Regions from separate parts of the Flavobacterium johnsoniae genome, predicted to be linked through region 2. Evidence: riboswitches for the same ligand, from Rfam matches in the RefSeq annotation. Region 2 holds a riboswitch; the other holds the start of a gene.

Region 1 (3,217 bases), 1.8 Mb from region 2:
ACGGATTCGTCCATTTTACATTTCCGCCGCCCGGATTATCAGGAAACTCAGATTGGTATAATTTTTCGTTGAAAACCAAAATACCGCAAGTTCCAGGTCCGCCCAAAAATTTATGTGGCGAAAAGAAAATCGCATCTAAATGTTGTTCTGGATCTTTTGGATGCATATCGATTTTAACGTAAGGTGCCGAAGCAGCAAAATCTACAAAACACAATCCGCCGTTTTGATGCATAATTTTAGCTAATTCATGATAAGGCGTAATAATTCCCGTTACGTTTGAACAAGCCGTAAACGAACCGATTTTCAAACTTCTATCGGCGTATTTTTTTATTTCCGTAGAAAGGATTTTTGGATCTACTAAATTATTTTCATCGGCAGGAAGAATCACAACGTCTGCATTTGTTTCGTACCAAGGAACTTGATTGGAATGATGTTCCATATGCGTAATGAAAACTACTGGTTTGTCTTTTTCATTTTCATACGTTTTTCTCAAACCAATAATACGCTGGAGTTTAGATAATGCAGCAGTCATTCCAGTTCCAGTTGTTACTAAAACATCCGATGCATTTGCATTAACGGATTTTTTAATAATATCTCTGGCGTAATTGTATGCGTAAGTAGAAGTTTTTCCTGTCTGACTAGAAAGTGAATGCGTATTGGCAATCATCGGACCTATTTTATGGAGCATAATATCTTCAATCGGCGTGTATAATCTTCCGCTGGCAACCCAATCGGCGTAAATCAAATTTTGTTCTCCGTAAACCGATTCGAAAGTATGATCTATTCCTACAGTGTTTTCTCTAAATTTAGAAAAGTAACACTCAGATTCTGTTGTTTTTGTAGTTGGCTCAATAGCATTCATTTCCCTAGCATTTTTTTAATTAACAAATTGTATTATGGTTTGAATTTCCATAATCTTGTCATTCTGAGGAACGAAGAATCTTTGTTGCAAAATCGACAAAGATTGGTGATTTTCTGTGTGGAGTTTCTTGCGAAGATCCTTCCTTCGTCAGGATGACAAGATTGTGTATTTTCTTTATTAAATTTTATTTTCCAAAAGCGATTTAAGAGTTGCTTGCAATTCTTCTCCATGAAGATTTTTTGCAACAATAATTCCTTTAGAATCTACCAGATAATTGGCTGGAATTGCGCGTACACCATATAATTTTGCAACTGCACTATTCCAGAAAAGCAAATCTGAAACATGCGTCCAAGTTAAATTGTCATCTTGAATTCCTTTGATCCAGTTTTCTTTCTTTTTGTCTAAAGAAATAGCGATTATATTAAATCCTTTATCATGAAATTCTTTGTAAGCAGCCACGATATTTGGATTTTCTCTTCGGCATGGACCGCACCAAGAAGCCCAGAAATCTACTAAAGTGTATCCGTTTAAGTTTTCAGAAAAACGAATCGCTTTTCCCTCAGGATTATTTGCTGTAAAATCTGGTGCTTTTTTTCCAACTGCCAAACCGTCTAGTACAATAGCCAAATCTTTTAGTTCTTTCACGTAAGTGACATTTTGAAGACTTTTATCTAGCAAAGCAATATTTTGCGTAATCTGTTCTGGCGTTAATCGATACGACCAATTTCTGTATAAAACATAAGCCGAAACAATTGATTTTGGATTTTCTGTAATGAATTTACTGATTTCTACCTCTTTTGTTTTTTTGTACGTTTCAAACAAATCTTGTGTCGCAGAACCTTCAACTGTTGAATTTGTATAGTATTTCTTTGGACTTAATTTAACTGTAATTGGTCCTTTTTCAAGGAAAATATACAACGGAGAATCTGCTGTATTTACACTTAAACCATATAATTCTGGCGTTTTTACTTTAGTTTTAAAAGCAAAACTTCCGTCTTTTACTTTTACCGAATCAATTGTGGTAAACATTTTATTATGAAACTTTTGCAGATAAACATATTTTGCAACGGTATCTACAACTGTTCCTTTTAATTGCAAATTACTTTCCTGTGCCTGAGTTTGAACAGCCGCAAGAAATAAGGCAAAACCTAGTATTATTTTTTTCATTTTATTTTTAGTTTTAGAATTAGACAAAAGAATTTCTCGCCAATGTGCAAGACATCAGCAAATTTTATTAAAAGAAAATTTATGAGATTCGTTAATGCTTTCGCATTCGAAAAACAGCAAGACTATTTTCTTCAAACATCGAATTCAAAAGTTCGTAACTGGCATAAATAGTATCTGTTTTCATTTTAAAAAAAATAAAGATTAAAATAGATGACCTTATTCAGATTGGAGCAATCTTTTCTTATCTGTCCCGCAAAGCGGGAAGGATTTAGCACCTTATTTGGCAACAGGTTGCTAAGACTTCATCGGGCCTATTCCCTCAGTCTTTCTGGATAAGTATCATTTTATAATTTTTCTGTAATACAAATATATACTAATTCTACCAAATTAGTCAAGTTTAAATCTGTTTTTTTTATTTTTATTTTAAAAAGAATTAATTAAAATCAAATAAAGCAATATAAATCAACACTTTAAAACAAAAAATAATATCAAAAAAAAAAGCCTGTAAATAATTTATTTACAGGCTTTAAAACTTTAAAACTAAAAATCAATTAATTATTTTGTTCTGCAATTGTAGACTTATTTAGTTTTATAACTCTGATTTTTTTATTGGTATTATCAGATAAGAAAATACGATCGTTAAGCTGAGCCGTTCCTACGATGGTTCCAAATGCATTTTTTCCTAAAATATCAGACACATTTACAACCGCTTTGTAATTCTTTTTATTAAATTCTTCTTTTGGATACAATCTTAAATAAGAAGCATTTCCAACAATTTCAGAAGTTACCGCCCAATCTTTACTAAAAGAAACTGCGATTGGTTTTATATCTGTAAATTGAACTTTTTCTGGCTCAATTGGCGTTGTTAATGAAGTTGTTGCATTAGCTTTAATATTGGCAATATTGTAATACAAATAACTTCTGGCATCTCTTCCTGCAACTACTAAATTTCCGCCGTAAACATCTAAAGAATAAACTTCTGTGTAACCATTTAAGGTGTTTAATTTGGCAATTGGTTTTAAATTCCAGTCACTGGTTTCTGTGATCTGAGAAGTTTCAAATACTTTTATAGATTTTTCTTTTTCTTTTACGAATACCAATCCATCTTTTGCAACAACGCCAAAAACGTGTACAAAAGTTTGCCACCATTGACCGTTTCCAACTGTACTTATTCCGGCATTTGTAGTT
Region 2 (3,217 bases):
GGGAGAACGTGCAGAAACAATCGATAAACAAGAAGACGGAAGTTTCATTGTAACGTCAAATAAAGGAACTAAATTTCATGCGCCTGTTATTGCAATCGCTGGAGGTTTAGGAAGTTTTGAGCCTCGTAAACCACTTATCGAAGATATCGAGTTTTATGAAGATAAAGGAGTAAAATACTTCATTAAAAATCCTGAGAAATTCAGAGACAAAAGAGTTGTAATTGCAGGAGGAGGAGATTCAGCGTTAGACTGGTCAATTTTCTTAGCAAATGTAGCTTCAGAAGTAACTTTGATTCACAGAAGAAACGAATTTAGAGGCGCTTTAGATTCTGTAGAAAAAGTACAGGAATTAAAATCAGCAGGAAAAATCAAACTGATCACACCAGCTGAAGTTATCGGAATCAACGGTGCAGAACACGTAGAGTCATTAGACATCGAAGAAAACGGCGCACACCGCAAAATTGATTGTGACTATTTCATTCCACTTTTCGGATTAACACCAAAATTAGGTCCAATCGGAGACTGGGGATTAGAAATCGAGAAAAATGCCATTAAAGTAAACAATGCATTAGATTACCAAACTAACATTCCAGGAATCTTCGCTATTGGAGACGTAAACACATACCCAGGAAAATTAAAGTTAATCCTTTGCGGATTCCACGAAGCAACTTTAATGTGCCAGGCTGCATACGGAATCATCAACCCAGGTAAAAAATACGTATTGAAATATACAACAGTTTCTGGTGTAGACGGTTTCGACGGAACTCGTAAAGAAGCGCCAAAAGCGGTTGTGAAAGCGATTGTTTAATCGAAGGTGCTGAGGTTCTAAGGGACTAAGGCGCTAAGGTTTTTATATACAAAGCTCAAACTTTTAGTTTGGGCTTTTTTAATTACTATGAATAATCCCAGAGGGATGACATATTTATAGAAAAGAAATTATTCGTTTGCAAAAGCTCCAGCGGAGCGAAATATATGTCGCTCCGCTGGAGCTTTTGCGTTGTGTAGATTGTTTTCTATAAATATTATGCTCCTCCGGAGCTAAATCAAGCAAAAGATAAAACCTTAGCGCCTAAGTCCCTCAGAACCTTAGAAAAAAAACATTTGCAAATCGAAAGCCTATTTCATACCTTTGCACTGTTCTTAAAATTATTGTCAGTTATCACGAAAGGCGGAGGGATAGACCCGATGAAACCTTAGCAACCCTTTACCATAAAGAAGGTGCTAAATTCTACTTTATACGACATTTTCCAGTATTAAAGATAGATAACACAAATACATACAGTATTTCTCAAAACTTTTCCAGACAACATACAATATTTACCGAAGCAATTCAGTAGAAGGAGCGAATCATTGGCGCATTTTTGCAGTCAATAGTTCCCGCTTTTCGTTGCAATCATTTTACTTTTTAAAGAAAAAAGCAAAATGATTTCCACTTCAATCGGGGCTAATGAGCCAGCAATAGTGCCCTTTTGGAATTAATGTGAAAAAATATCGAAGGTAAATAGAGCCTTCAAAATTAAAAATAAAAAAAGCTTTGTGCCTTAGCGCCTTAGCGGCAAATACAAGATGGCAATAACAATTCAGGAAGCAATAAAAAAAAATATCTTAATCCTTGACGGAGCAATGGGAACAATGTTGCAACGCTATAATTTCTCAGAAGAAGATTTCAGAGGAGAGCGTTTCAAAGATTTTCCTCATCCGTTAAAAGGAAACAACGATTTACTATCCCTAACACAACCACAAGCGATCCGCGATGTACATGCCGCTTATTATGAAGCTGGTGCTGACATTGTAGAAACCAATACTTTCTCTGGAACGACAATCGGTATGGCCGATTATCACATGGAAGATTTGGTTTACGAATTAAACTACGAATCGGCAAAAATCGCAAGACAAGTAGCCGATGAGTTTACCGCAAAAAATCCGGAAAAACCACGTTTCGTAGCTGGTTCAATCGGACCGACAAACAGAACGGCAAGTATGTCGCCAGATGTAAACGATCCAGGTTACAGAGCCGTAACGTTCGACGATTTACGAATTGCGTACAAACAACAAGCAGAAGCTTTAATGGACGGTGGCTGTGATTTACTTTTAGTAGAAACGATTTTTGATACCTTAAATGCAAAAGCTGCACTTTTTGCGATTGAAGAAGTAAAAGAAGAACGCAATCTTGATATTCCAATCATGGTTTCAGGAACGATTACGGATGCGTCTGGAAGAACACTTTCGGGACAGACAGTCGAAGCATTTTTGATTTCAGTTTCGCATATTCCGTTATTAAGCGTAGGATTCAATTGCGCTCTTGGAGCCGATTTGTTGAAACCGTATTTAAAGACATTGGCGCATAACACAAGCTTTAATGTTTCGGCACATCCAAACGCTGGATTGCCAAATGCATTTGGACAATATGATGAAACACCAGAACAAACTCAAGCTTTCATTAAAGAATATTTAGAGGATAATTTAATTAATATCATTGGTGGTTGTTGTGGTACAACTCCGGATCATATTCGATTAATGGCTGAGGTGGCGAAGGATTATAAGCCACGTGTGGCGCCAATCTCAGTATAACGTTTCTTTCAAGGTTTTAATAAATGTGAAATTTATAAAGTATAAATAATAAGATGGAATTAAAAGATATCTTAACTATTACAGGATTGTCAGTAACATTGGCAGGAATCATAAATGGAATTCTATATCAATATATTTTTCTTCCAAAAGTTAATAGAACTTTCAAAAAGTTTGAATTTGAGTTAAAACAAAAAGATTTAATTAATCAAGAACAATGGAAGCATAAAAGAGATGCGTGCTTTAATGCTTTAAATATTGCGGATGCATTAATAAGTAATTATAAATATCCCAATGAAAAAGAAGGTGATATTAAGCCTGGAAAAGTAACAACAGAAGAAGTAAGAAAGTGTTTTAATGATTTGGCTTGTTCGTGTAACGATACTAAAGTAATCGATTTGCTTAAAAAAATTATTTCTGAATCTGTTAGACCAGATATAATTGTTGATTTAAGAAATGCTGTTCGTGTAGAATTAGAGTTTGGTAACAAAGAATTCGATAAAGATAGAGATAAAGCTTTTGTTGGAAAAATCGATGCAGATAAAGAATAGAAGAGATTGATTTCAAGACAAGTGTTTTTTAAGGAGTAAAGTTTAAAAATGATACTGAATCGTATAGAATACAGATCATTAAAACCGAATCTGCGTGA

Evidence for each region. A riboswitch is a leader RNA that binds a small molecule or an ion and turns the genes downstream of it on or off. The one in region 2 is predicted to bind S-adenosylmethionine.
Region 1: another riboswitch for S-adenosylmethionine. It lies ahead of NYQ10_RS21385 (TlpA disulfide reductase family protein); the one in region 2 lies ahead of NYQ10_RS07075 (homocysteine S-methyltransferase family protein).

What each region holds. Positions count from the first base shown of each region.
Region 1 is NZ_CP103794.1:5,066,353-5,069,569, forward strand. It holds gene NYQ10_RS21380 (aminotransferase class V-fold PLP-dependent enzyme) at 1-862, opposite strand, end outside; gene NYQ10_RS21385 (TlpA disulfide reductase family protein) at 1,040-2,029, opposite strand; SAM riboswitch class I at 2,268-2,368, opposite strand; gene NYQ10_RS21390 (hypothetical protein) at 2,581-3,217, opposite strand, start outside.
Region 2 is NZ_CP103794.1:1,587,729-1,590,945, forward strand. It holds gene NYQ10_RS07070 (NAD(P)/FAD-dependent oxidoreductase) at 1-808, shown strand, start outside; SAM riboswitch class I at 1,154-1,270, shown strand; gene NYQ10_RS07075 (homocysteine S-methyltransferase family protein) at 1,567-2,571, shown strand; gene NYQ10_RS07080 (hypothetical protein) at 2,625-3,119, shown strand.